One region of the Streptomyces sp. LARHCF249 genome, then DNA from elsewhere that is predicted to be linked to it. Evidence: riboswitches for the same ligand, from Rfam matches in the RefSeq annotation. Region 1 holds a riboswitch; the other holds the start of a gene.
What was found. Region 1 has a riboswitch for guanidine ahead of ACIPUC_RS12640 (Ohr family peroxiredoxin). Riboswitches for the same ligand answer to the same signal wherever they lie in the genome.

Region 1 (14,443 bases):
GCGTGCATGACAATTCGGAGAGGGTCTTTGGTCGCCGGCCTGCGCGTGCGGTCCGGACTCAGCCCGACGGGTGCACCGCTCCCGCCGCATGGGCACGGACCAGGGCCAGGTACTCCCCCGCCAGGCGGTGGCAGTCGCCGGGCCACCGCGCGGAGACGTAATTGCCGTCCTTGACGGTGAAGCCGCGTCCGGGCCGGGCGGCGGTGTCGCGCAGGGGCAGCGGCGGGCCGGCGAGGAAGTGGCCCGGATCGGCGAGCGCCGCGGTGACCTCCTGCTGCACGGTGGTGCGGTACGTGCGGTAGTAGCGCCCCAGCCAGAACCGGGTGAGGTTCCACCCGGTCAACTCCAGCAGGGCCGTCAGCGCCGTCGTCCGCCGGCCGTGCAGGACCGAGCGCCCGGTGGCGGGATCCTTGGCCCGGGCGGCGAGCAGCACGCCGTGGCAGACGGCCCCCACCGGCAGCCCCCGGGTGAAGACGCGGGCGAACAGCTGCTGGGCGGTGGCGTCCTCGAGCAGCGTCCGCATGCCCGCGGCGTGGCCGCCGGGTACGAACAGGCCCGTGATGTCGGCCGGTTCGACATCCGCGTACGAGGAGGGGGCGCGGAACCAGGGGTCTTCGGTGAGCCGCCGGTAGGCGGCGAGCTCGGCGCGGCGTGTCATTAGCCAGGGCGACAGCCAGGAGAAGCCGAGGTCCGTGAGCCGGGGATCGGCGAGCGCGACCTTCCCGCCGGGGGTTGCGAACCGCACCTCGAAGCCGGCGTCCCGCAGTGCGGCCCAGGGCACCGCCGCCTCGGTCGGGTCGTAGTCGCCTGCGGGGAGCAGGAAGAGAATCACGGCGTACTCCTCTGAGCGGTGGTGATCGGGGCAGCACGCTTGCCCGGCGCTCCGTGGGCCCCTGATCCCCTCGGTGTCCGAAGGCCGACCTTAGGAGCGGCCCGCGGCCCCGTCATTCACTTCGGCGGCCAACCCGTTGACTCTCCGAACCCGCCCCCGCCGACCGGCCCCGCCGACGGTGTTGACGGGGGTGGAGTGCCCGCATTGACTGGCGGCCGTGTCCACCATCGAGCCGCCCTCCGTCACTGCGTCCTACGCCCTCGCCGTCCTGAGCGCCACGGCGGAGGGCGTCGGCGGGTCCGGCTCCTGGGCCTCGCCGACGGACCGGCTGGAGTTCGGCGAGATGCGCGCCCTGTGGGACGCCGTGCTCGGCGCCCGGGACGCCGGCCCGCACACCGGGCTCCTCGTGGGCGACCGGATCCGGCCCGAAGGGCTGCACATCCTGGGCCACCTCGTCCTCACCTGCGCCAGCCTCGCGGACGCCGCGCAGGCGGCCGAGCGCTACCACCCCCTGGTGAGCCAGGCGGGCACGGTGACCGTGCACCGCCGCAACGGCGTCAGCCGGGTCTGCTACCGGCCGACCGTCGACCCGGCGGCCATGCACCCCCAGCAGGTGGAGGCGATCGTCAGCAGCATGGTGCGGGCGGCCCGCTGGATCGCCGGCGACGACTGGGCGCCCCTGGCCGTGTCGTTCGCCCATCCCCGCACGGGCTCGGCCGAGCCCTACGCCCGCGTCCTCGGCTGCCCCGTCACCTTCGACGCCCCGGAGAACGCGATCACGGTCGCCAACGAGGACCTCGACAGGCGCCGCCCCCTGTACGACCCGGCGCTCAACGCCCTGCACCGTGCCTACGCCGACCGCCTGCTGGACCGGCTGTCCACTGCCGCGACGGCGGCCGAGCGCGTGCGGACCTGGCTGGAGCACGCCGCGCTCGAGGACGCCGGCCCCGAGGGCCCCGCCAAGGAACTCAACCTCAGCGTCCGGACCCTGCGCAGGGCCCTGCACGCGGAGGGCACGTCGTGGCGCGCGCTCCTCGACACCGCCCGGCACGGCCGGGCCAGGCGGCTGCTGGAAACCACGGCCCTGCCGCTGGACCGGATCGCCCCCCTCGTCGGTTTGAGCGGCGCGACGGCCCTGGTCCGTGCCTTCACCCGGTGGGAGGGCATGCCCCCGGGGGCGTACCGCGTCCGGCACCGGCCCGCAGCTCCGGATCGCGGCGGCCCCGGCAGCGGGTGAGGAGGGTCACCGCCGGCGAGGCCCCGGCCGGCCGCGTCCGTTGCTGGATTGTCCGGCGGCCTGATCCGAGGCCCCGGACGAGATGCGCCGTACCCGGTTACGCACGACGACGCGCGAGGTGCTGCACGAGCAGCGCCGTCCGCTGTCCGCACCCGGGCAGCGTCCTCGTCGATCCAGATGGGCCGAACGCCATGACCGTGCCACTCACCCGCAGCCTGTACCGGACGACCGCACATGCCGCCGGGGGCCGCAGCGGATCCGTCCGGACGGACGACGGGCGCCTGGACGTCCGTCTCGCCCCGCCGCGCAAGAAGGTGCCCGGCACCACCAACCCCGAGCAGCTGTTCGCGGCCGGTTTCGCCGCCTGCTTCACCTCCGCGCTCGCGGAGGTCGCCGCCGAGTTCGGGGCGGACGCCTCCGCCGCGCGCGTGGCCTGCGAGGTGCAGCTCGGCACCACGGACACGCCCGCGGGCTACGGCCTCGCGGTGGCCCTCACCGTCAGCCTGCCGGGGTGGCGGGCGGCGGACCTCCAGCCCCTGCTGCACCGGGCCGACGCGGTCTGCCCGTACGCCCAGGCCGTACGCGGCAACGTACCGCTGACGCTCCTGGCCGTGGACGACCCCGCCGCCGACGACCGGATCTGAGCCCGAGCCGGCGGACCGCGTCCCGGGCGGCCCCGGCGTCCCGGTGCCCGAGCACGGCGCCTGGCTGCGGCGCGGCATCAGCCGCAACGGCCACCGGCTCCTGGTCCGGACCGGACCACGTGGTGCGCGTCGGCCCGCACGTGGTGCACGTCGATGCGCGTGCGGGTGCGTACTGGCGGCTGTGACCCCGCTGCGGTGGGGACGCGGTCGGGAACGGCCCGCTCTCACCTGACCCGCTCGACGCTCCACAGCGGCATCTGCTCGAAGAAGGCGACCGACTCCTCCCGCCACCGTGACCGCCAGCCGGCGGCCACCTCGGACGCCTGCTGCGCGGAGCGGCGCATGTCCGCCTGCATCCTGACCGCCACACCCCGGCGCTCCGCGATCTCCCGGACGGCAGCGATGGCTTCCGGCGTACAGGACGGGTCCCCGAGTGCGGCTTCGACCACGCGGCGCTCGGCGTCGTCGACCGACGCCAGCAGGGTACGGACGGTGTAGCTGTTCTTGCCGTCGCGGATGTCTGTGCCGGTCGGCTTGCCCATGGCGGCCGCGTCTCCGAACAGGTCCAGGTAGTCGTCGCGCATCTGCCCGCAGATCCCAACCAGCCGCGCGTAGTCGCGCAGTTCCTTCTCGAAGAGCGCCGGCTGCTCGCCCGCGGCCAGCAGGCCGAGCTGCATGGGCGCGAGGATCGAGTAGCGGGCGGACTTGTAGTCGGCCACGCAGTGCAGGACGTCCTCGTCCGGTGCGGCGGCGAAGTCGCGTTCCAGGTCGATGATCTGGCCCACGAACGTGTCGGCCGCCGCCCGGGTCAGCACCTCGACCATGGCCTGCCGCACTGCCGCCGGCACCTTCGCCTCCAGCAGCGCCTGCAGTGAGAGGGCGAGAGCGAGGTCGCCCGCCAGTACCGTCAGGCCGAGGGCCGCCTGCGGGTGGTCGGGGAAGCGCTCGCGGTAGGAGTAGTACGTGGACGGGCCGCCGCGGCGGGTGGGGCTGTCGTCGATGAGGTCGTCGTGCACCAGACCGTGCGTCTGGAGCAGCTCGATGCTCAGCGCGGCGGCGTCCAGCCCTTCGACCGGCCCGTCCGTCACCAGACGCGCCGCCTCGTGCAGCAGCACGACCCGTATCCGCTTCCCGCCCCGCAAGGACAGCTCCCGCAGCAACCGCAGGCAGTCGGGGGTGAAACGGCTGAACGAGGGTGCGCCGAGTCCGGCGCTCACCGTGTCGAAGTACTCCTCGAAGACCGTGTTGAACCGCTGCTCGTATCCGGCGACGCGCTCGAGGATCTGCTGGGTCATGACGCGTTCTTCCTGCCTGGGTGTGTCGGGGCACGCTGTAGACGTGTGACGGTAGTGCCTCGTGACCGTGGTCGGTCGCGGCGGGGTCAGGCAGTGCAGGCAGTTCCTAGCCGGCGGCGGCAGCCGGGCCGGCTGCCTGTTCCAGGGCTTCCAGGACGGTGGCGCTGAACAGCGTGGCCTTGTAGCCGGTCTGCGGCAGCGGCCGGCAGCGGGCGAGTACCGTCGCGGCCGCTTCGGCGAGGACCGCGGGAGTGGCTTCGCGGCCGATCAGGGCGGCCTCCACCTCCGTCAGCCGCAGCGGGACGCGCGCCACCCCGCCCGCCGCGACGGCGGCGTGCGTGACGGTGGCGCCGTCGAGCGCCAGCCGGGCGGCGGCCTCGGCCAGGGGCCATTCGGCGTGGGCCCGGCTGGTGGCCCGGTGGTAGCCGGCGCGTTCGCCGGGCAGGGGTGCGGGCAGCCGGATCGCGGTGAGGATGCGGCCCGGCGGCAGCAGGTGGTCGGCGTGGGAGAGCCGGTCGCCGTCCCCGTACAAGTCGGCGACGCTGCGCGGGGATTCGCCGTGGACCTCGGCCTCGGCATCGTAGGTGAGCAGGGTCATCGCGAGCGTGGACGGGTGCGGGGTGACGCAGCGGCCGTTTCCGCTGACCACGCCGAAGTGGTGGTCGCCCTCGCGCGCGGGGCAGCCGGTGCCGCCCTTCTGGAGGCAGCTGACGTGCGGATTGCGGTAGTACCAGCAGCGGTTGCGCTGCAGCAGGTTGCCGCCCAGGGTGCCGGCGGCGCGGATCTGCGGAGTGGCCGCGGCCGCGGCCGACATCGGGAGGGCCGGCCAGCCGGCGCGCAGCTGCGGATCGGAGGCCAGCGCGGCGAGGGTGGTCAGGGCGCCGATCCGCAGCCCGCCGCCGGGCAGCGGCGTGGTGCCGCGCAGGTGGCCGGCGCCGGCGAGGTCGGTGAAGGGCCCGGGCGAGACGCCGCTGCGCTGCCGGGCGGTGGTGTCGGTGCCACCGGCGCGCAGCTCCCCGCCGCGGGCCAGGACGGCGGCCGAGAGGTCGGTGAGGGCGGGATCGGTGCTCACGTACCCAGTCCTTCCAGGAGCCGGTCGGGGCGGATGGGCATGTCGTACGGGCGCCAGCCGGTCGCGTCGTGGACGGCGTTGGCCAGGCACGCCGCAGTGGGCAGGGTGGCGATCTCGCCGAGGCCGACACCGCCGCCGGGGACGTGCTCGAAGCCCTCCTGGTGGAAATGGATGGTGATCTCGGGGGTGTCGCCGATCCCCGGGATGCGGTAGTCCTCGAGGTTCTCGGTCAGCACCCGGCCGGTGACCGGGTCGGTGCGCCGCTCCTCGTACAGGGCGTAGCCGACGCCCTGTACGACGGCGCCCTCGCACTGGCTGCGGGCGAGGCGGTCCTCGTGGATGCGGCCCGCGGAGATGCCGCTCCACACGCGCAGCGGGCGGATCCGGCCGAGCCGCGTGTCCACCTCGACCTCGGCGACCTGCACCGATCCGGTGAAGCCGCGGCCGATCGCCACACCGCCCATCGTGAAGGGGACCGCGAAGCCCCGGTGGTCGCGGGGGCGCCGGCCGGTGGCCCGTACGCCGTGCGCCGCGTCCAGCCGGGCGGCCACGTCACCGCCGCCGAGCGCGTCGCGCAGTCGGACGGCGGCGTCCGCGGCGGCGGGCACGAGGGAGGGCGTGGTCCGGCTGCCGCCGGAGGTGGGTCCGTGGACGGCGTCGCTCCGGCCGACCTCGGCGCGCACCCTCTCCTCCGGCACGCCGAGCCCCTCGGCGACGGCCCGGCGCAGCACGGTCCGCGAGCCCGTGCCCATGTCCTGCACGGCGCAGCGGGCGACGACGACCCCGTCCTCGACGGTGAGCTCGACCTCGGTGACGGGATCGAGGAAATACAGCCAGTTGGCCGCCGCGACGCCGACACCGCGGCGGAACCGCCCGGTGCCGCCGCGGGGGCCCGACCAGACGGGAAGCGTGGCGGCCCGGTCGTACAGGGCGTGCCGCTTGAGGTTGCCGTCCCAGCGGCGGCGCAGGGCGATCGGGTCCTGGCCGAGCCGGTGGGCCATCTCGTCGACGGCCTGCTCCAGGGCCCAGCACATCGTGGGTCCGCCCGGGCCGCGGAAGGGGGCGCCGGGAGGCCGGTGGGTGACCGCGTCGAAGTCGCGGAGCCGGCGCGGGGCCTTGCCGTACATGAACCGGGCCAGTGCCGCCACGGTGCCGCCCACCGAGACCCCGCCGTCGCTGTCCGCGTCCATGGCCAGCGCGCTCAGATCGCCGGCCGCGTCCGCGACCATCGCCAGCCGGATCCGGGTGCCGGGCCGGTATCCGCCGTCGGTGAGCTCCTCGTCCCGCTCCAGCGCCACCCGCACCGGGGCGCCGTGCAGCCGGGCCAGCTCCACCGCGGCGACGACATCGGAGGTCAGCCCCATCTTGCAGCCGAAGCCGCCGCCTACGTGGACGGCCTTCGCCACCACCCGTTCGACGGGCACGCCGAAGCGTTCGGCGGCGAGTTCGGCCGTCTGCTTCACGGACTGCGTGGACACCTCCAGGTGGAGGGTGCCGTCGACCCACTGGGCCAGGCAGGCGTGCGGTTCGAGGGGTGTGTGGGTCTGCGCGGCGGTGGTGAACACGCCCTCCACGACCCGCTCGGGGTTCTGGGCCCGGGCCTCGGTGATACGGCGCACGGCCGTGGCGGGGCGTTTGCTCATGGCGGACGGGCCCCGCAGGTTGCCGCGCCAGCGGGCCGGCAGCAGCTGTGGGGTCTCGCCGGATCCCGGGGCCCGCTTGCGCGCCGCCTTGTCCTCGTAGACCAACGGGCCCTCGCCGGTCCGGGCCTGGCGTACGTCCAGGGCGGCCGGCAGTACCTCGTAGTCCACAGCGACCCGCGCCGCGGCCGCCCGTGCGGAGGCCCGGTCCGGCGCCGCGACGGCGGCCACCGGCTGGCCGACGTACCGGACCACGCCGTCGGGAGGCAGCAGCGGCACCAGCGGGACGTCTCCGGCCTCCAGGGAGCGTACGTGCGCGTGCGCGTGCGGCGAGCGGATGATCACCCCCTCCAGCAGTCCCTCGGGGCGCAGGTCCGTGGTGTACCGGGCCGATCCGTCGATCTTCTCGGGGGCCTCGGTGCGCGGGACCGCCGGTGCCTCCCCGTTGGCCGGCGCCGTGTCGTAGTCGCCCGCGCAGGCCGCGGCCACCGCGGCGAAGATCCTTTCGTACGCGCCGCAGCGGCACAGGTGGCCCGCGAGCGCGTCCGCGATCTGCTCCCGCCCCGGCCGGGTGCGGCCGTGCGCGGCCCGCCACCGCTCGAAGAACGCCGCCGCCTCGACCACGAACCCCGGGGTGCAGTAGCCGCACTGGAGGGCGTCCTCGCCGGCGAAGGCGCGCGCGACCGGGTGGCCCGACAGGCCCTCCGCCGTCGTCACCCGCCGGCCGGCCAGCACGACCGCGGGCGTCAGGCAGGACACCCGGGGCTCACCGTCGACCTGGATCGTGCAGGCCCCGCACACCCCGCCCGCGCACACCAGCTTGGTGCCGGTCAGACCCAGCCGGTCGCGCACCACCTCCACGGCGGCCGGGTCGTCGTCCACGTCCACCGCCCGATGGGCGCCATTGACCTCGAACTCCACGAGACGTGCTCCTTAGCCGTGGGGTGGTGGCGACCGCCGGGCCTCGCGCTCACCTTCACACTCCTTGATATCCCGCTCCCGGGATCGGCGCAGTTCGGCGCGCGCCCGGGTGTGCCGTCCTTTCGGATCGCGCTCCCCCGGCGACCGGCACGTGACCGGCTGGATCGCAGCAGGGACATCAAGGGCTGATCGGGGGGCCTTGCGCAGCAGCAGCGCCCCGCTGCCTACTTCGGCTCCGTCGCGATCTGGATCAGGTTGCCGCAGGTGTCGTCGAAGACGGCGGTGGTGACGGGGCCCATGTCCAGGGGCTCCTGGGTGAAGCGGACGCCGAGGCCGCGCAGGCGTTCGTACTCCGCCGTCACGTCGTCGACGGCGAACTGGGCGAGCGGGATGCCGTCCTGGACGAGCGTGTCGCGGTAGGTCCTGGCGGCCGGGTGACCGGCGGGCTCCAGCAGGAGTTCGGTGCCGCCGGGCTCGTCGGGCGAGACGACGGTCAGCCACCTGTCCTTCTCCCCCACCGGAACGTCGTGCTTCTTCACGAAGCCGAGGACCTCGGTGTAGAAGTGCAGGGCCTTGGCCTGGTCGTCGACGAAGACGCTGGTCAGATGGATCTTCATGGGGTGCTCTCCTCCGGTGGGGACGCGTCGGGCACGGGCCATCGCTCGGCGATCTGCCGCAGCGGGGCGGTGTTCAGGTCGTGGAACTTGTAGCGACCCTCCCGCCTGGTCTCCACGAGCCCCGCGGCCTCCAGCACGGCGAGGTGCTGGGAGACCCCCTGGCGCGAGATGCCGAGCCGGTGCTTCACGCTCAGCCGTGAGCAGATCTCGAACAGTGTCTGTCCGGACCTCTCCGTCAGCTCGTCGAGGATGATGCGACGGGTGGAGTCGGCCAAGGCTTTGAAAAGGTCGTCGGCCACGACCCCATGATAGGCAAATGTTCACTTGCCTATCAAGCCGAGGCGCGCCGTGCTGGAGGGCAAGCCCGAGCCCTGCGCTCGCACTTTTTCCGGAGAAGAACCTGGAAAACGATGTTCTACGCTGTCCGTGACGAAGAGTAAGGATCACGCGCAATGAGACCGAGGACGCCTGTTCGATGAGCCCGAAACAACAACGCGGCGAGGCCACGGTCGAACAGGTGCTGAACGCAGCACTCAAGGTCTACGCCTCCTCCGGCGAAGCCGGCCTCACCGTCAGCGCGATCACCAAAGCCAGCGGGATCAGCTCCGGAAGCATCTACCACCACTTCGGCAGCCTCGACGGCGTGTTCTCCGCGCTCGCACTGCGCTCCGTGGGCCAGCTCCTGAACGCATTGGGAACAGCGCTCGTACAGGCGGCCGACGCCCGCTCCGGCATCCGGGCCGTCGTCCTGGCCTACCTGGATTTCGCGCAGACCCATCCGGACGAGGCCCGCCTCATACACTCCGTCGCCGCGGACCGGGAAGGCATGGCGCGCGCCGGAGAGCTCCGCGACTCCCAGGAGGCACGGCTGGCACCGATCACCCTCTGGATCCACGCGCACCAGGAATCCGGCGAACTCGCGAGCCTCTCCGCCCCCATGATCGAGTCCCTCGTCATGGGCCCGGTCGTCGCTGTCGTCCGCCGCTGGCTCACGGTGGGCGATGTCGATCTGGAGGAAGCCGCCGGGGCGCTGCCGGAACACATCTGGCGCTCGGTCAGCCACCGCTAGCCCGATCAAGCGAGCGGACGCTCAACCATACGGCGATCGTTGGCGGTCCTGTTGTGCAAGCGGACCTTACTGGTCCATGCGAACACACGACTGAGTTCAGCGAACGCCAAGGAGCACGGCATGACGTTACGGAAGACCGCACGGGTCGGCGTGGTGGGTCTCGCGGCGGCCGCGATGGCGGCCACCGCCTTCGCGGTGCCCGCCCAGGCATCGTCGGGCACCGCCCCCGCGAAGGCGGGGCACGAGGCGACCCAGCGTGCAATGGACGCGGAGGTGGAGGCGGGCATTCCCGGCATCACGGCCCAGGTACGCGACGCCCGCGGCGTCTGGAAGTCGACGTCGGGCGTCGGCAACCTCACGACCGGCACGCCGCGCGGCACGAACGACCGGTTCCGGATCGGCAGTATCACCAAGACGTTCGTGGCGACCGTCCTGCTCCAGATGGAGGCGGAGGGGAAGCTCGATCTCGACGACAAGGTGGAGCACCACCTCCCCGGGCTGGTACGGGGCAACGGCAACGACGGCCGCAAGATCACCGTGCGTCAGCTGCTCAACCACACCTCCGGCCTCTTCGACTACCTGGCCGACGAGGAGTACCTCGATACGTACATGCGGGGCGAGGGCTTCCTCACGCACCGCTACGACACCCTGCCCCCCGAGAAGCATGTGAAGGTGGCCCTCTCCCACGCGCCGCTGTTCGAGCCCGGCGACCGGTTCTCGTACTCCAACACCAACTACATCCTCGCCGGGTTGATCATCGAGAAGGCGGGCGGGCGGACGTACGAGGCCGAGGTCCGCGACCGCATCATCAAGCCGCTGGGCCTGAGGGCCACCTCCCAACCCGGCAACAGCATCCGCATGCCCCGGCCCAGCAGCCGCAGCTACTCCAAGCTGTTCGCGTCGACACCCGACCGGATCGACGACGTGACCGAGATGAACGGGTCGCAGGGCTGGGCCGACGGCGACATCATCTCTACCACCGGCGACCTGAACCGGTTCTACAACGCCCTGCTGAACGGCGAGTTGCTCACGCCGAAGCAGCTCAAGGCCATGAAGACCACCGTTTCGACCGCCGAACGCCCCGACATGTCCTACGGACTCGGCATCACACGGTTCCGGACGAGCTGCGGCACGACGCTCTGGGGCCACGGCGGAGGCATGCTCGGGTCGACCTCGCTGGCCGTCACCACCGAGGACGGACGCCACCAGCTCGCCTACAACCGCAACGGGGACTGGAGCACGGGATCCCCGCAGAACATCATGGAGGCCGAGTACTGCCCCACACCGGCCCCCGGTAGCTGAGCCGCGGCCGGCCGCCCGCGTCTACGGGGCCTGCGTCGGGGTGAACCGCGTCAGGATCAGCAGGGTGTCGACGAGGTCCTCGGCGGGGGCTCCGGTGGCCAGGCGGCGCAGCTGCTGGCCGAAGACCAGGGCGACGGCCACGCCGGCCAGGCGTTCGGGGTCCGGCACGCCGAGGTGGGTCAGGATCCGGGTGGCCAGCAGGTCGTAGGCGGAGAAGCACTCGGCCGCGGCGGCGCGCAGCCGTTCGTCGCGGCCGGCCTGGACGTACAGCTCGAAGGGCGCGATGTGGCGGCTGTCGAAGGCGTTGCCGCCCGCGACCTGGGCCACCACCTCGGCCGCCTGCCCGATGTCGAAGCGCTCGTCGGAGCATGCGTCGGCGAGGGCCGTGAAGTGCCGGGTCTCCTCGGCCACGAAATGCAGCAGGCTCTCGCGCAGCAGCTCGTGCTGGGTGGCGAAGTGGTACGTGACGGAGCCGAGGGAGACGCCGGCCTCCTTGGCGATCCGCCGGTTGGTGACGGCGGCGATGCCGTCCTGCCCGATGATCCGCAGTACGGCGTCGATGATGCTCTGGCGGGTGTCGGAAGCATGGGGCACGTCGACATTCTGCCCCATGCGGCGGCGCGACGGCCCGTGCGGGGATGGGGAGTTGGCGACGTCCGAGGTGTGGACAGGCGACAGAGGGATCCCTACTGTTCGTTCGAACGAACAATAGATGGTCGCCGTACGGGAGTCGTCGTGGACATATCGGGATCGAACGTTCTGCTCACCGGGGCCACCGGAGGCATCGGCGCCGCCCTGGCCGCGCGCCTGACCGCGCAGGGGGCCCGGCTCACGGTCACCGGGCGGCGGGAGGAAGCGCTCAAGGCCACCGCCGACGCCTGCGGAGCACGCACCGTGGTCGCCGATCTGGCCGTCCGGTCCGATGTCGTCCGCCTCGCCGAGACCTGCGCCGAGGCGGACGTCCTAGTCGCGAACGCCGCCCTGCCCGCCAGCGGCGACCTGCTGGACTACACCGAGGAGCAGCTCGACCGCGCCCTGGACGTCAACCTGCGCGCGCCCGTGCTGCTGTCCCGGCTGCTCGCGGCGCACATGGTGGCCCGCGGGCGCGGCCACATCGTGCTGGTCGGCTCCCTTTCCGGCAAGGCGGCGACCAAGTCGACCTCCCTGTACAACGCGACGAAGTTCGGGCTGCGCGGATTCGCCCTCGCCCTGCGCCAGGAACTCAGGAGTACGGGGGTGGGGGTGTCCCTGGTCCAGCCCGGATTCGTCCGCGAAGCCGGGATGTTCGCGGCCACCGGTGCCGCCACGCCGAACGGCATCAGGACCGTCACGCCCGGCCAGGTCGCCGACGGCGTCGTACGAGCCGTCCGCCGCGACCGGTGCGAGGTCAACGTGGCCCCGCTGGAGCTGCGGCTGCTGAGCGCCATCGCCGGGCAGTTCCCCGGGTTCGCCGAGCGGATCCAGGCGCGGGCGGACGTGGACGGCTCCGTGCGACAGATCGTCGAGGCCCAGCGCTCGCACCGTTAGGCGCCGGCGGTCCCGCGCCGCCGGGCGGGACCGCCGGTCGCCCCGTCTCCCCCACCGCCTTCGCGCGGATCCGTCCGAGCCCGCGCCCGCACGCCGTCGTACGTCCCTCCTGCACGTCCCTGCACGTCCCTGCACGGCCCCGCACGTCCTCGCACGGCCCGCACGTCCTCGCACCTGCACGCCTTCCATGCCGCCTCACGTGAAGGAGAGCACCGCTGTGCCGAGTGAACACCTCCCGAACGCCGTGCCCGGCCCCGCCCCGGGTGTCGAGCGCAGGTCCCTGCTCCGATTAGGGGCCCTGCTGGCCGCCGGCGGAGCCGCCGCGCTGGTTCCCGCGCCGATCGCGCACGCAGCGACGAGGGGCCAGGGGACCGACACGGTCACCACCACCTACCGGGGCCGCTCCCCGTACGGCAACGACCAGTGGGCGTACGTCCCCTTCGACGTCCCCGCCGGAGTGCAGCGGATCTCCGTCTCGACCTCCCACGACGCCGCCGCCGGCATCCTGGACCTCGGCATCTTCGGCCCGTCCGGCTTCCGCGGCTGGTCGGGCGGCGAACGGTCCGGGTTCACCCTCTCCGCGGCGGACGCGACTCCCGGCTACGTGGCTGGGCCCGTCGAGACCGGCAGCTGGTCCGTCATCCTGGGGCCGATGGTCGGCGCCGCCGGCGGCATGGCCTGGCAGGTGGACGTCACCCTGCACCTCGGGGCCCCGCTGCCCCGGGCCCCGTACGACATCCTGCCGGCGTCGGTGGCGGGTCGTGGGCCGGGCTGGTACCGGGGCGACCTGCACCTGCACAGCGTGCACTCCGACGGGAAGCGCACGGTGGACGAGATCGTCGCGGCCGCCCGCCAGGAGGGGCTGCACTTCATCGCCACCTCCGACCACAACACCAGTTCCACCGGGGTGGCGTGGCACGGCAACGTCCCGACCGACCTGCTGGTCATCAACGCCGAGGAGGTCACCACGCGCCACGGCCACTGGCTGGCCGTCGGCCTGCCCCAGGGCGAGTGGGTGGACTGGCGCTACGGACCCGCGGACCAGGGGGTGTTCGACAGCCACGCCCGGCGCGTGCACAGTCTGGGCGGACTGACGATCGCCGCCCATCCGCTCACTCCGGCAGCGGGATCCTTCTGGGAGTTCGGCCTCGACCGCGTGGACGCGCTGGAGGTGTGGAACGGGCCGTGGACCCTGGACGACGCGGCCAACATCGCCGCCTGGCACGTCATGCTCTGCCTCGGCAAGCGGGTCGCCGCCGTCGGCAACAGCGACGCCCACAGCCCCGCGGACGCCGTCGGCCGGCCCCACAACGTGGTGCGCGCCACCAGCCTGTCGACGCCCGCCGTGCTGGACGCACTGCGCCTGGGCCGGTCGTACGCCGTCGAATCCGCGGCCGTGACCGTGGACTTCACCGCCCGCGCCGGCGGGGCGGTCGCGGGACCCGGCGAGGAACTGCCCCTGTCGTTCTTCGACGCCGTCGACGTGACTTTGGACGTGACGGGGGCCCCGGACAGCATCGCCACGCTGTACACCGAGTGGGGCATCATGGCCGCCACCTGCATCGACGGCAGCGGCAAGGGACAACTGCGCTGGCGCGGCTGGGGCAAGGCCTCCCTGTTCGCCCGCGCCGAGGTGCGCCGTCCCAAGCCCGCCTCCACCACGCTGGACCAACTCGTCGCCCTCACCAACCCGGTGTGGTTCTACTCCGCGAAACTGCCCCCGTACGACGTCGAGCGGCGCACGCTCTTCCACACCGAGCGCCGCCCCGACGGATCGTGGAGCAGCATGCGCCCGCTGCCGGGTGCCGCCGCCGGCGCCGCCTCGTTCGCGGGGATCCAGAGCGCGGCGGCCGGTATGGCGGACGGCTCCGTGGTGGTGCTGGGCATCGCGCCCGACAACGGTCTGTGGCTGACCGCCGTACGGGGTGCGGCCACGCTCCAGCCGTGGCAGCGTGTCGCGGGACCGGACGGCTCCACCGGGTTCACCGTCCGGGAGGCGGACATCGCCGCCTTCCCCGACGGCACCTGCCAGATCGTGGTGACGGCCATGGACGGCACCGCCTTCCACCAGCAGCGCCGCGCCGACGGCGGGCTGCCCGGGTTCCGGGCCCTGCCCGGTGTCACCGCGAAGAGCCGCTGGGGTGCGACGAAGGTGTCGATCACCGCCATGCCCGACGGGTCGGCCCAGCTGCTCAGCTACGGAACGGACGGTGCCATGTACCACTGCGCGCGCGGGCGTGACGGTGTGTGGACGGCCTGGGGGCGCCTGGCCGGCTACAACGGCGCC
Region 2 (14,443 bases), on a different contig from region 1:
GGAGCCGAGGCCGATCAGCCAGTCACCGAAGTCGGCGAGGGCGGAGCCGACGGGCCCCCAGGCCAGGCCGAAGAACACGCCGAAGGCGGTGCCGACGAAGGCCATGATGATCGGGACCAGCCGGCGGCCGTTGAAGAAGCCGAGCCAGTCCACCAGCTTGGTGCGGTGGTACTTCTCCCAGATGATGGCGGAGACGAGGCCGACGATGATGCCGCCGAGCACGCCCGGGTCCTGGGGCTTGCCCTTGGGCAGCAGCTCGGTGACGGATCCGTCCATCGGGAACGCGGTCAGCACGTTCTTGTAGACGAGGAAGCCGACGAGCGCCGCGAGGGCCGTCGAGCCGTCGGCCTTCTTCGCGTAGCCGATGGCGACACCGACACAGAAGAGCAGGGCGAGGTTGGCGAAGACCGCGTCACCCGCGCTGGCGAAGACGCCGGCGACCTTGCCCCAGCCCAGACCGTCCTTGCCGAAGACGTCGTCCTGGCCCAGGCGCAGCAGGATGGCGGCGGCGGGCAGAACGGCGACGGGCAGCTGGAGGCTGCGGCCTACCTTCTGCATGCCCTGCATCACGCTGGAGCCCCGCTTCTTGGCGGGAGCGGCGGTTGCCGTACTCATCAACTTCCTCCAGTGGGCAAGGCGCCGCCAGGGAAACGGGGGACGGCGACGTCTCGGAAAGGGGGGATACGCGGGCCAGACAGGCCCGCGTGGTCTACACCAATAGGTGGTGTAGACCAGTTGTAACACGGTGAGGGATAGATAAGGAACCTTCGATTTCCTGTGGTCTACACCACATGGCGCGGCGATCGGCTCCACACCCGGGCGATCGGCCCTCCGGACATGGCCGAGGCCCCCGGATCCGAAGATCCGAGGGCCTGGGAGCAGGGCCGAAAGGCCCGGCCGGGGGCGGGCGGCGGCGGCTACGCCTTGAGGTTCTCCTTCTGCATCTCCTCGATCTCCTCGTCCGACTCCCGGCCCGGCGTCGGGATGTCGAACTTCGTGATCGCGAAACGGAAGACCGCGTAGTAGACGACCGCGAAACACAGGCCGATCGGAATGATCAGCCAGGGCTTGGTCGCCAGGCTCCAGTTGATGACGTAGTCGATCAGGCCCGCCGAGAAGCTGAAGCCGTCCTTCACTCCCAGTGCCCACGTCACCGCCATCGACACGCCCGTCAGCAGTGCGTGGATCACGTACAGCAGGGGCGCGACGAACAGGAAGGAGTACTCGATCGGCTCCGTGATGCCCGTGACGAAGGAGGTCAGGCCGACCGACAGCATCAGGCCGCCGACCTCCTTGCGCCGCAGCGGCTTCGCGCAGTGGGTGATCGCCAGCGCCGCCGCCGGGAGGGCGAACATCATGATCGGGAAGAAGCCGGAGAGGAACTGCCCGGCCTCCGGGTCCCCGTTGAGGAACATGGCGATGTCGCCGTGGACGACCGTGCCGTCCGGCTTGGTGTAGCTGCCGAACTGGAACCACACCGGGACGTTCAGGAACTGGTGCAGGCCGATCACCAGCAGCGCGCGGTTCGCGACGCCGAAGATGCCTGCGCCCCAGGCCCCCAGGCCCACCAGCCAGTCGGAGAAGCTCTCCAGCGCGTCACCGATCGGCGGCCAGATCCACAGGCAGAGCACGGCGAACGCGATCGCGACGAAGGCCATGATGATCGGGACCAGCCGGCGGCCGTTGAAGAAGCCCAGCCAGTCGACCAGCTTCACCCGGTGGTAGCGCTGCCAGAACCAGGCGGCCAGCAGGCCCATGACGATGCCGCCGAACACCCCCGGGTTCTGGAAGGCGTACTCGGAGAAGGTGTCGTCCGGCCCCAGGCAGCCGCCCCGGATGTCCTTGGTCCCCTCCGGGCAGCTCTTCGGGAAGGCCTGCAGCACGGCCCGGTAGACGAGGAAACCCACCGCCGCGGCCAGGGCGGTCGACCCGTCCGCCTTCTTGGCCATGCCGATCGCGACGCCGATGCAGAAGAGCAGCGGCAGACCGAGGTCCGCGTTCAGCAGCGCGCCGCCCGCGCTGGCCATCACCTTGGCCACGTTCGTCCAGCCGAGGCCGTCCGCGCCGAAGACGTCGTCCTGGCCGAAGCGGTTCAGGATGCCTGCCGCGGGCAGTACGGCGATCGGCAGCTGCAGGCTGCGGCCCATCTTCTGCAGGCCCTGGAACAAGCCGTTCCACCACTGGCGGCGTGGCTCTGCTGCGGCGCTGCTCGCGCTCATCGGCGTCCTCCCTGACCGGCCTCGTTTTGGCGGCGGCAGCACGTGCGGCACACTGGTGTAGACCAGTTGTGGGCAGGCTGCTGCTGATCGTCATCATTCGGCAGGCGGCAGTCATGTGCTCGCGTAGCTGGGCCAACCGTGCGTTACCGTGACAAAGCGGACTGCGTGGAGCGTTGTCCACGTACCGGACGCCGAGACTCGTTCTTCGTAAGACCCAGGGAGAAACACATGGCCACCAAGGCTGAGAAGATCGTCGCCGGGCTCGGCGGTATCGACAACATCGACGAAGTCGAAGGCTGCATCACCCGCCTGCGCACCGAGGTCCACGACGCGAGCCTGGTCGACGAGGCCGCCCTGAAGGCCGCCGGCGCCCACGGCGTCGTCAAGATGGGCACCGCCATCCAGGTCGTCATCGGCACCGACGCCGACCCGATCGCCGGCGAGATCGAAGACATGATGTGAGCTGAGCCCACGCGCTCGGCCGGCTGAGCCCGCCGCGCTCGGCCCCACGCCTCGGACCCCGTCCCGGACCCCTCCGGACGGGGTCCTCGCGTTGCTCCACAGAGGCTAGGCTCGGAGCCATGTCTCGCATCGACGGCCGTACGCCCGAACAGCTCCGCCCGGTCACCATCGAACGCGGATGGAGCAAGCACGCCGAGGGCTCCGTCCTCATCTCCTTCGGAGACACCAAGGTCTTCTGCACCGCCTCCTTCAGCGAAGGCGTCCCGCGCTGGCGCAAGGGCAGCGGCGAAGGCTGGGTCACCTCCGAGTACTCGATGCTGCCCCGCTCCACCAACACCCGCGGCGACCGCGAGTCCGTCCGAGGCAAGATCGGCGGCCGCACGCACGAGATCTCCCGCCTCATCGGCCGCTCGCTGCGCGCCGTCATCGACTACAAGGCCCTCGGCGAGAACACCATCGTCCTGGACTGCGACGTCCTCCAGGCCGACGGCGGCACCCGCACCGCCGCGATCACCGGCGCCTACGTCGCCCTCGCCGACGCCGTCGCCTGGGGCCAGCAGAAGAAGCTGATCAAGGCCGGCCGCAAGCCCCTCACCGGGACCGTCGCCGCCGTCAGCGTCGGCATCGTCGACGGCGAACCGCTCCTCGACCTCTGCTACGAGGAGGACGTGCGCGCCGAGACCGACATGAACGTCGTCTGCACCGGCGACGGCCGCTTCGTCGAGGTCCAGGGCACCGCCGAGGGCGAGCCCTTCGACCGCAAGGAACTCAACGCCCTCCTGGACCTCGCGGCCGGCGGCTGCGCGGACCTGGAAGCCATCCAGCGGAGCGCGCTCGACCTGTGAGCGGCCCGTGAGCGGCAACCGCGACGCGCGGATTCGCGTCCGTCCTGGTACGGGCGCACGGTGTCACAGCCGTGCGCCCGTCCACGTACCTGACCCCTGGGGGACCCGATGATGAAGCAGACGATGAAGCCGAAGCACCGCGTCGCCGCCCTGGCGCTGGCCGCGGCCCTGGCCATACCCGCCCTCTCCTCCTGCGACGCGATCTCCACGGCGATGGACTGCGCCAACACGGCGGTGGCCATCACGGACGGCGCCAACGACCTCCAGCAGGCGGTCTCCCAGGCGGGCAACAGCCCGCAGGACGCCCAGAACGCGCTCAACCAGATCGAGGCGAACCTCAAGAAGATCGGCGACCAGACCGACAACACCGACCTGGGCAAGGCCATCGACTCGATGAACACCGCGGTGAAGAACGTCCGCACCGCCATCGAGAGCGGCGACGCCACCCCGGACATCCAGCCGGTCGCGGACGCGGCGAGCGAGATCTCCAAGGTCTGCACCCCGGGCTGACGGCTCCGGCGGGGCCGGAATAATGACGGCATGACCTCCACGCCGCCGCGCCTGATCCTGGCCACCCGCAACGCCGGCAAGATCGCCGAACTCCACGCCATCCTGTCCGACGCCGGCCTGCCGCACGAGCTGGTCGGCGCGGACGCGTACCCCGAGATCCCGGACGTCAAGGAAACCGGCGTCACCTTCGCCGAGAACGCCCTGCTGAAGGCCCACGCCCTCGCCCGGGCCACCGGCCTGCCGGCCGTCGCCGACGACTCCGGCCTGTGCGTGGACGTCCTGAACGGCGCCCCCGGCATCTTCTCGGCCCGCTGGGCCGGAACCCACGGCGACGACAAGGCGAACCTGGAACTCCTCCTGGCCCAGCTCGGCGACATCGCCGACGAGCACCGCGGCGCCCACTTCTTCTGTGCGGCGGCCCTGGCCCTGCCGGACGGCACCGAACGCGTCGTCGAGGGCCGCCTCCTGGGCACCCTGCGCCACACCCCGTCGGGCACGGGCGGCTTCGGCTACGACCCGATCCTCCAGCCGCTGGGCGAGTCCCGCACCTGCGCCGAACTCGCCCCGGCGGAAAAGAACGCCATCTCCCACCGCGGCCAGGCCTTCCGCGCCCTGGCCCCGGTACTGCGCGAACTGCTGGGCTGACGCCGGTACGCCGAAGGCCCGGCTCTGGGAGCCGGGCCTTGGTTTCTGCGGTTTGTGCGGCCGATGGGATTCGAACCCACATGGACTTTCGTCCAGAGGCACCTAAAACCTCCGCTTATACCGTTCAGCAACGGCCGCTCGCGCCGCAATCCTAGCCGGAGGGCCGCCGTTGTGGGTCTCAGATTGAAGTCTGACGGCGGGTCAGGCCGCCTCCGCACCAGGTGCTGGTGACCGCGTGGCGGTTGGGGCAACGGCGGCAGGTTTTCCCGGCGGTTGCCGCGCCGGCGTTGCGGCCGGTTCGTCCGATGAGCGCAGCGGCCCGCACCGGTGGGGTGCGGGCCGCTGCGGCGGGAAGGGCCGGGGTCAGACGCCCAGGTCCTTGATGATCTTGGCTACGTGGCCCGTGGCCTTGACGTTGTAGAAGGCGTGCTGGACCTTGCCGTCCTCGTCCACGACCACCGTCGAGCGGATGACGCCCGTCACCGTCTTGCCGTACAGCTTCTTCTCGCCGTACGCGCCGTAGGCGGTCAGGGTCTCCTTCTCCGGGTCGCTGACCAGGGTGACCTTCAGGTCCTCCTTCTCGCGGAACTTCGCGAGCTTCTCCGGCTTGTCCGGGGAGACGCCGATGACGTCGTAGCCGGCCGTCGCCAGGACGTCCAGGTTGTCCGTGAAATCGCAGGCCTGCTTGGTGCAGCCCGGCGTCATCGCGGTCGGGTAGAAGTAGACGATCACCTTGCGGCCCTTGTGGGCGGCCAGCGAGACCTCGTTGCCGTCCGCGTCGGGCAGGGTGAAGGCGGGGGCGGTGTCGCCCGGCTGAAGTCGCTCGCTCATGTCGGCAGTCTCCTCGGGAGGGGATCGGTATGGCATGAGCCTAAGCTGACGGAGCTGACAGACTGTCCATGACGGATCACGCCCACAGACGACACGACGACGGAGGCAGCGCGGTGCCGGAAGCCAGGACCCCCGCACAGATCGAGGCGGACATCGTCCGCCGCCGCGAGCAGCTCGCCGAGACGCTCGACGAGATCGGCGTGCGCATGCACCCGAAGACGATCATCGGGGACGCGAAGGCCAGGGTCGCCTCGACGGTCGACCAGACCGCCGGGCGGGCCTTCGTCGCGGTGAACCGTCTCGTGACGGACGCGAAGGCCTGCCTGCGCCACGACGACGGGACCCCGCGCGTCGGCCGGATCGTGCCCGTCGCGCTGGTGGCGGCCGGTGTGGTCGGGCTGCTGGTCGTCTCGGCGCGGCGCAAGCGCTGATGACCCTGCGGAGCGCGGGCCGGGCGAGGGCGGGTAGGTTCGGGGCGTGAGCGAGAACACCACCCACGACAAGCTGCCCATCCGGATGCTGCACGACCGCGTGCTCGTGAAGTCCGACCTGCCGGAGGGCGAGCGCCGCTCGGGCGGCGGCATCCTCATTCCGGCGACGGCCGCGGTGGGCAAGCGGCTCGCCTGGGCGGAAGTGGTCGCCGTCGGACAGAACGTACGGAGCGTGGAGCCCGGCGACCGGGTTCTGTACGACCCCGAGGACCGGGCCGAGGTCGAGGTGCGGGGGGCGACGTACGTGCTCATGCGCGAGCGGGATCTGCACGCCGTGGCCGCCGAGCGGCTGGAAGGCGCGAAGGACTCGACCGGGCTTTACCTCTGATTCCTCTGTGAAGACTGCTCTACAGGGCTGGTGGCCGAGGTCACCAGCCCTTTTCGGTGTCCTTTGCTACGGTTGAGGGGAACCCGACGAGACGCGCCGTACCGGGTACGACAAGACGACGCACCCCGTATCGCTCGATGTCTCGGAGGTGCCGTCATGGCATGGGTTCTGCTGCTTCTCGCCGGTGTGCTCGAGGTCGGCTGGTCGATCGGCATGAAGTTCACCGAAGGATTCACCCGGCTGTGGCCCAGTGTGTTCACGGGCGCCGGGATCGTCGCCAGCATGGTGCTGCTGTCCTACGCAGCGAAGACCCTGCCCATCGGCACCGCGTACGGCGTATGGGTGGGCATCGGCGCCGCCGGTGCGGCCGTGCTCGGTATGGCGGTGCTGGGTGAGCCCGTCACCGCCGCCCGGATCTTCTTCATCTGCCTGCTGCTGGTCGCCGTGGTGGGGCTGAAGGCCACCTCCGGCCACTAGCCGCTGCTCGGACGGGGCTATTCGAGGAAGGCCGACGGGGGGCGCATGCCTCCCGACGCGCCCGCGTCGGCGCCCTGGCTCGCGCCCTGAGCGGCGCCCTGGGTCGTGCCGGCCTGGGTGCCCGCGGAGGTGCCGCCCTGGGCGCCCTGGGTGGTGCCTCCGTTGTCCTGTCCTCCTTGGGTCCGGCCGCCGTTGGTCCGGCCCCCCTGGTCCTGTCCGCCGTTGTCCTGGCCGCCCGTCGGGTTCGGCGGGGTCGGGCGGGTCGGGCGGACGGGCGGGGTCGGGGAGCGGTCGCCGGGTGTCGGCTCCTCCGGCGGGAACGGCTCGAAGCTGGGCGACGGCGGAGGCTGGGAGGCGCCGGGCTGGAGTTCCAGGTCGAAGTCGACGGGGTCGGCGCCCTCCAGGGCGGTCTTCGTGTACGCGGCCCAGATCCGGGCCGGGTAGCCGCCTCCGCCGATGCGGGATTCCCCGAGGGCGTCGTACAGCGACTGCAGGGCGCCGGTGTCCGGGTCCTGGCCCATCATCGCGACCACCGTGACGAGGTCCGGGGTGTACGCGGCGAACCAGGCGGAGCGGTCGAGTTCGCCGGTCCCGGTCTTCCCGGCGGCCGGGTGGCCGGCGGCGAGGGCGGCCGTGCCGGTGCCGTTGTCGACGACGCTGACCAGCATGGACGTGGTGGTGTCGGCGGCCTCGCGGCTGATCGCCTGGGTGGCGGTGCGCTCGGGCAGGGCGATCGTGTCGTCCTCCTTGGTGATCTTCTCCAGGAAGGTGTAGGGCGTGCGCCGGCCGTGGTCCGCGAGGGTCGCGTACGCCTGCGTCATGTCCAGGACGCTGGCTTGGAGGGTGCCGAGCGCCATGGCGGGGACGGGTTCGAAGTTCGGGGTGGTCTCGGGGATGCCGAGGGCGACGGCCGTCTCCTTGACCTTGAGGGTGCCGACGTCGACGGCCATCTGCGCGTACACGGCGTTGACGGAGAGGTCGGTGGCGGTGTTGACGGTGATGTTCCCGTACGAGACCTGGCCCTCGTTCTCGGGGGCGAAGCGGATCCGGCCGCCGACGACGGGGCGTTTGTTGTCGCCGTTGTAGACGGTGTGGGGGGTGATCCGGCGGCCGTCCTGGGTGCGGGAGTCGTTCTCGACGGCGGCGGCGAAGACGAACGGCTTGAAGGTGGAGGCGACCTGGTAGTCGTGCCGGGTCGCGTTGTTGACGTACTGCTTGGTGTAGTCGATGCCGCCGTACAGGGCGACGACCTTGCCGGTGGCCGGGTCGATGGAGACCCCGCCGGCCCGGACCACCCGGTCCGCCTTGCGCTTCTCCGGGTCGAGTTTGGCGACCATCTGGTCGTCGACGGCTTCGACGAAGGCGTTCTGGCGGCGCCTGTCGATGGTGGTGGTGATGCGGTAGCCGCCCTCGGCGAGGGTCTTGTCGTCGAGGACCTTGTTCTCGACGATGTAGTCCTTGATCGCCTCCACCAGGTATCCGCGCTGGCCGGACAGTCCGGCGGCCGCGCGGACCTTGCCCGGTTCCGGGAACTGGGTCGCGGCGCGTTCGGCGGCCGGCAGCCAGTCCTTCTTGACCATGCCGTCGAGCACGTAGTTCCAGCGGGCGAGGGCGCGGGGGCGGCTCTGGGGGTGCGAGACGACGTCGAAGGCGCTGGGGGAGTTGAGGAGGGTGGCCAGGTAGGCGCCCTCGGCGGTGGTGAGTTGGCCGGCGTCCTTGCCGTAGTAGGCCTGCGAGGCGGCCTGGATGCCGTACGCGTTGCGGCCGAAGTAGCTGGTGTTCAGGTACCCCTCGAGGATGTAGCCCTTCGATTTCTCGCGACCGAGTTTGATCGCGATGAAGAACTCCTTGACCTTCCGGTTGATCGTCTGCTCCTGGCCCAAGTAGTAGTTCTTGACGTACTGCTGGGTGATCGTCGAGCCGGACTGGGTGCCCTTGCCGGTCGCGGTGTTCCAGGCGGCGCGGAGCATCGCCTGGGGGTCCACCGCCCGCTCGGAGTAGAAGTTCCGGTCCTCGGCGGCCAGTACGGCCCGCTGGACGGTCAGCGGGACCTGTGACAGCGGGATGTTGACGCGGTCGACCTCGCCGTCGCGGGCGAGCTGGGAGCCGTCGGAGTAGAGGTAGACGTTCGACTGGGCGGTCGCGGCGGCGTTGGCCGGCGGGATGTCCACGAGCAGGTACCCGGCGACGAGGGCGCCGCCGAGCAGCAGGGCGAGGAGCAAGACGGTTCCCAGGACCATGCGCCAGGTGGGCAGGATGCGGCGCCAACCGGTCCGTTTGCGCCGGGCCTTCTTGCCGGCCTTCGCGTCGGCGGTCCTGCCGGCCGTCCTGCCGGCCGTCCTGTCCGGCTCGGCGGGCGCCGCCGCGGGTGGTCCGTCGGGCGTGTCCGGGTCGCGAGGGGTCCAGCCCGGTGGTGGTGACTGGTCGCTCATCTCCAGGACTCCTCGGCGCCGTGCGAAATATCCACTTCTGTACCTCATGGTGTCTACCCGATTGGCCGCCGATTCCGCTCCGGACGGGGGTAAATCGGTCGCGTGGCTCGCCCCTCCGCACTAAGCTCGCGCGCTTTGGCCGACGTAGGAACGACGTGGGAAACGGAGGGATACGGTGCGTCAGAAAGTGCGGCCGGGAGTCCGGCACCGGGTGCCGCTCTACCTGGCTGTCGCGGCCGGAGGGTTCAGGCGCTACGCCACCTACGGCACGGCGACGGCGGCCGGGGTGTTCACCAACACCGTGTTCGGTTTCATCGTCGCGTACACGTACATCGCCCTGTGGGACGAGCGGCCCGGCCTCGGCGGCTACGACCAGGCGCAGGCCCTGACGTTCGTATGGGTGAGCCAGTCGCTGCTCGCCGCCGGGGCGCTGATCGGGGGCGGTTTCCAGGAGACGTTCCAGGAGCGCGTCCGTACGGGCGACATCGCCGTCGACCTGTACCGGCCGGCCGACCTCCAGATGTGGTGGCTCGCGGCCGACCTGGGACGGGCCGCCTTCCAGTTGGTGGGGCGCGGGGTGGTTCCGCTGGCGGCCGGGGCGCTGGCCTTCCAGCTGGCGCTGCCCGCCGATCCGGTGCGCTGGCTGCTGTTCCTGGTCTCCGTCGTGCTGGGGCTGGTGGTGAGCTTCGGGCTGCGCTACCTGCTGGGGCTGGCCGCGTTCTGGCTGATGGACGGGTCCGGGATCAATCTGATGGCGCAGGTCGTCACGGTCTTCTTCTCCGGTGTGCTGCTGCCGCTCACGGTGTTCCCGGGCGGGTTCGGGGAGTTGGTCCGGAGCCTGCCGTGGGCGGCGATGCTCCAGGTCCCGATGGACGTGCTGCTGGGTAAGCACTCCGGGGCCGGGAGCGCCGCCGGAGCGCTGGGGTTCCAGGCCGCGTGGGCGTGCGTACTGCTGGGCGCGGGGCGGCTGTTGCAGTCGGCGGCGACGCGGAAGGTGGTGGTCCAGGGTGGCTGAGGCGGTACTGGAGCGGGAGCCGGGGCCGGAGCCGGAACGGGAGCCCGAGCGGGAGCCGGAACGGGAGTTCGCGGCGGTGGAGGTGCCCCGGCGCGGCCGGGTGCGGGAGGGGCTGCGCGGCTACGGGCTGATCGCGGCGATGTGGATCCGGTCGACGATGACCTACCGGACCTCCTTCTTCCTCTCGGTGTTCGGGAACGCGGCGATCCAACTGCTCGACTTCGTCGGGATCTGGATCATGTTCCAGCACGTGGACGCGCTGGGCGGCTTCTCGCTGCCCGAGATCGCCTTGCTGTACGGGTCCTGCTCGGCCTCGCTGGGCCTGGCCGACCTCCTGCTCGGCAACACCGACCGGATCGGCGCCCGCGTCCGCGACGGCTCGCTCGACACCATGCTGGTGCGCCCGGTTCCGCTGATCGCACAGGTCGCGGCGGACCGGTTCGCGCTGCGCCGGCTGGGGCGCATCGGGCAGGGTCTGGTGGTGCTGGGCTGGGCGGTGTCGGTGCTGGACGTGGACTGGTCGGCCGGGAAGGTGCTGCTGGTGCCCGTCATGATCGTGGCCGGGGCGGCGATCTTCGCGGCGGTGATGGTGGCCGGGGCCGCGTTCCAGTTCGTCGCCGGGGACGCGGCGGAGGTGCAGAACTCCTTCACGTACGGAGGGAACGCGATGCTCCAGTACCCGCCGACGATCTTCGCGAAGGACCTGCTGCGCGGGGTGACCTTCATCGTCCCGCTGGCCTTCGTCAACTGGCTGCCGGCGCTGCACGTGCTGGGTCGGCCCGATCCGCTGGGGCTGCCGGGGTGGGTCGCGTACCTGAGCCCGCTGGTGGCCTTCGTGGTGTTCCTGCCCGCGTCGCTGGCGTGGCGCGCGGGAGTCCGTTCGTACCGAAGCACGGGGAGCTAGTGGTGTCGGATCCAGCTGTGCAGGATGCGCTGATCTCGTTGGACGGGGTCGAGAAGGTCTTCGGCGTACGGCGCCGGGTGGGCCTGATGCGCCGGGAGAAACGCGAGGTCAGGGCGGTGGACGGGATCAGCTTCGCGGTGGCGCGGGGCGAGATGGTCGGCTACATCGGACCCAACGGCGCCGGGAAGTCGACCACGATCAAGATGCTGACCGGCATCCTGACGCCGACCGGCGGCCGGCTGCGCGTCGCGGGGATCGACCCGGCGCGGGAGCGGATGCGGCTCGCGCACCGGATCGGCGTGGTGTTCGGGCAGCGCACGACGCTGTGGTGGGACCTGCCGCTGAAGGACTCGTACGGTCTGATGCGGCGGATGTACCGGATCCCGCGGGCGCGGTACGCGGAGAACCTCGAGCGCTGCGTGGAGCGGCTGGACCTGGCCGAGCTGCTCGACGTTCCGGTACGCCAGCTGTCGCTGGGGCAGCGGATGCGCGGGGACATCGCGGCGGCCCTGCTGCACGATCCGGACGTGCTGTACCTGGACGAGCCGACGATCGGGCTCGATGTGGTGAGCAAGGCGAAGGTGCGGGGCTTCCTGCGGCAGCTGAACGCGGAGCTCGGCACGACGGTGCTGCTGACCACGCACGACCTCCAGGACATCGAGCAGCTGTGCGAGCGGGTGATGGTGATCGACCACGGGCGGCTGATGTACGACGGGCCGCTGGCCGGGCTGCACGCGGCGGGGTCGGTGGGGGAGAGCGAACGGACGCTGGTGATCGACCTGGAGCGGGAGCTCGGGCCGATCGAGGTGCCGGGCGCGCGGGTGGTGAAGGTGGACGGGCCGCGCCAGTGGCTGGCGTTCCCGGCGGGGGCTTCGGCAGCGCCGCTGGTCGCGGCGGTGGCGGCGCGGTATCCGCTGCTGGACCTGTCGGTGCGGGAACCGGACATCGAGGACGTGATCGCGCGGATGTACGCGGGGCGGGAGTAGCGGGGGCCTCGTGGCGGGCCGGGAGCCGGGAGCCGGGGGCCGGGGGCCGGGGGCCGGGGGCCGGGGGTAAATCAGGGGCAACCCGGAGTCGGACAGGGGTTCAAGCCGTACAACTCCCCGGGTTCCCTGCATAGGCTGGTCCGCATGAGTGACGAGCGGCCGGAGAAGCCGTTGCCGGAGCTGAGGGCGTCGGATGCCGACCGGGACCGGGTGGTGGAGCGTCTGCGGGACGCCGTCGCCGAGGGCCGGCTCGACATGGAGGAATTCGAGGAGCGGCTGGAGGCGGCGTACACGTCCCGTACGTACGCGGAACTGGAACCGCTGACCAGGGACCTTCCGGCGGCCGGGGGCGCGGCGCCGCTGCCGGCGCCCGCGGCGGCCGCCGGTTCGTCCTGGCCGGCGCGGATCGGCGGCCGGGGCACGTCCACGAACGCGATCGCGGTCATGTCGGGGTTCCAGCGCAAGGGGGTGTGGACCGTGCCCGCCCGCTTCGACGCGGTGGCGTTCTGGGGCGGCGGGGAGCTGGACCTGCGCGAGGCCAACTTCGCGGAGCGCGAGGTGGTGATCAACTGCATCGCGATCATGGGCGGCATCCAGATCACGGTGCCGCCGGGCGTGGAGGTCGACGTACGGGGCATCGGCCTGATGGGCGCGTTCGACCAGCGAGACAGCCCGGGCCCGGCGGAGCCGGGCGCTCCGCGCGTGGTCGTGACGGGCCTGGCCTTCTGGGGCGGCGTGGAGATCAAGGTCAAGTCGCCGAAACGCCCCCCGTCGGGGCCGTCACTGCAGAAGCGGCCGTAGGGGCAGGCCGTCTGCGGGGCCGCCGGGCGACCGGGGGCGCCGGCGGGCCAACGGGGGCGGCCGGCGGGCCAACGCGGGTGGCCGCCGGGCCCCGACCGCCACCCCCCGCGGGAGCGAAACGGCGTGCCGGGAACTCCTGGCGCCTCCCAGTAGTCGGATGCTATGCAGACAAAACCGGCGCGCCCCGGGGGAAGGCAGGACCACGTGGACCACCGCACCACCACCGGAGGTGCCGCCCCACCGCCACCGCGACCGCCGTCACGCGCGGCCGCGGCAACGGCAACGGCCACGGCAACGGCCAGGGCGACGGCAGCGGCGGCGTCACGCGGCGCGTTCGTGTTCAGCGCCGCCGACGAGGAGCGCCGCCGCGGCGTCCGCCGGATGAAGACCACCGCGACCGGCCTGCTGATCCTGGTCGCGCTGGTCTACGTACTGGCCAAGTACGCCCAGCACGCCTGGGGCGCCGGCGGCTGGGCCGGCTACGTCGCGGCCGCCGCCGAGGCCGGCATGGTCGGCGCGCTCGCGGACTGGTTCGCCGTCACCGCCCTGTTCCGGCGGCCCCTCGGCCTGCCCATCCCGCACACGGCGATCATCCCGACCAAGAAGGACCAGCTCGGCATCTCCCTCGGGGAGTTCGTCGGCGAGAACTTCCTCTCCTCCGACGTGGTCAAGGCCCGCCTCCACTCCCTCGGCATCGGCGGCCGCCTCGGTGCCTGGCTGGCGGAGCCAGCGCACGCCGACCGGGTCACCGCGGAGCTGGCCACCGCCCTGCGCGGAGCGCTGACCGTACTGCGCGACGCCGACGTGCAAGCCGTCGTGGGCGAGGCCATCACCCGGCGCGCCGAGACCGCCGAGATCGCCCCGGGCATCGGCAAGACCCTGGAACGGGTCGTCGCGGACGGCGGTCACCACCGCGCCGTCGACCTGGTGTGCGCCAAGGCCCACGACTGGCTGGTCACGCACGGGGAGTCGGTGATGGACGCGGTCCAGGGCGGGGCGCCCGGCTGGACCCCGCGGTTCGTGGACCGCAAGATCGGCGACCGCGTGTACAAGGAGCTGCTCCGCTTCGTCACGGAGATGCGCGACATGCCCGCGCATCCCGCCCGCGGGGCGGTGGACCGCTTCCTGACGGACTTCGCGGCCGACCTCCAGTCGGACACGGAGACCCGGGCCCGGGTCGAGCGGCTCAAGTCCGAGCTGCTGCAGCGCGGCGAGATCCAGGACGTGATCGCCTCCGCCTGGACCGCGATCCGGTCGATGATCATTTCGGCGGCGGAGGACGAGCAGAGCGAGCTGCGCCTGCGGGTGCGTTCCTCGCTGATGTCCCTGGGGGCGCGGCTGGCCACGGACGGCCGGCTCCAGGACAAGGTGGAGGGCTGGATCGAGGGCGCGGTCGTCTACGTCGTCACCACCTACCGGATCGAGATCACCTCCCTGATCACGGACACGGTGGCGGCTTGGGACGCCGAGCACACGTCCCGCAAGATCGAGGCCCAC

Region 2: it holds a riboswitch for guanidine, as region 1 does, so the genes downstream of both, ACIPUC_RS05380 (DMT family transporter) here and ACIPUC_RS12640 (Ohr family peroxiredoxin) in region 1, are expected to answer to the same signal.

The regions. Positions count from the first base shown of each region.
Region 1 covers NZ_JBIXJQ010000004.1:177,890-192,332, reverse strand. The annotation lists gene ACIPUC_RS12650 (type 1 glutamine amidotransferase domain-containing protein) at 59-832, opposite strand; gene ACIPUC_RS12645 (AraC family transcriptional regulator ligand-binding domain-containing protein) at 1,050-2,069, shown strand; guanidine-III (ykkC-III) riboswitch at 2,122-2,185, shown strand; gene ACIPUC_RS12640 (Ohr family peroxiredoxin) at 2,261-2,713, shown strand; gene ACIPUC_RS12635 (polyprenyl synthetase family protein) at 2,938-4,008, opposite strand; gene ACIPUC_RS12630 (FAD binding domain-containing protein) at 4,115-5,080, opposite strand; gene ACIPUC_RS12625 (molybdopterin-dependent oxidoreductase) at 5,077-7,641, opposite strand; gene ACIPUC_RS12620 (VOC family protein) at 7,866-8,258, opposite strand; gene ACIPUC_RS12615 (ArsR/SmtB family transcription factor) at 8,255-8,557, opposite strand; gene ACIPUC_RS12610 (TetR/AcrR family transcriptional regulator) at 8,734-9,327, shown strand; gene ACIPUC_RS12605 (serine hydrolase domain-containing protein) at 9,448-10,629, shown strand; gene ACIPUC_RS12600 (TetR/AcrR family transcriptional regulator) at 10,651-11,223, opposite strand; gene ACIPUC_RS12595 (SDR family NAD(P)-dependent oxidoreductase) at 11,365-12,156, shown strand; gene ACIPUC_RS12590 (CehA/McbA family metallohydrolase) at 12,374-14,443, shown strand, end outside.
Region 2 covers NZ_JBIXJQ010000002.1:110,194-124,636, forward strand. The annotation lists gene ACIPUC_RS05330 (PTS transporter subunit EIIC) at 1-615, opposite strand, end outside; gene ACIPUC_RS05335 (PTS transporter subunit EIIC) at 918-2,219, opposite strand; gene ACIPUC_RS05340 (glucose PTS transporter subunit EIIB) at 2,448-2,681, shown strand; gene rph (ribonuclease PH) at 2,801-3,526, shown strand; gene ACIPUC_RS05350 (hypothetical protein) at 3,650-4,036, shown strand; gene rdgB (RdgB/HAM1 family non-canonical purine NTP pyrophosphatase) at 4,067-4,681, shown strand; tRNA gene ACIPUC_RS05360 (tRNA-Leu) at 4,737-4,819, opposite strand; gene bcp (thioredoxin-dependent thiol peroxidase) at 5,045-5,512, opposite strand; gene ACIPUC_RS05370 (DUF3618 domain-containing protein) at 5,626-5,943, shown strand; gene ACIPUC_RS05375 (GroES family chaperonin) at 5,990-6,331, shown strand; guanidine-III (ykkC-III) riboswitch at 6,387-6,456, shown strand; gene ACIPUC_RS05380 (DMT family transporter) at 6,488-6,808, shown strand; gene ACIPUC_RS05385 (transglycosylase domain-containing protein) at 6,826-9,240, opposite strand; gene ACIPUC_RS05390 (ABC transporter permease) at 9,452-10,255, shown strand; gene ACIPUC_RS05395 (ABC transporter permease) at 10,248-11,159, shown strand; gene ACIPUC_RS05400 (ABC transporter ATP-binding protein) at 11,162-12,145, shown strand; gene ACIPUC_RS05405 (DUF1707 SHOCT-like domain-containing protein) at 12,290-12,946, shown strand; gene ACIPUC_RS05410 (DUF445 domain-containing protein) at 13,109-14,443, shown strand, end outside.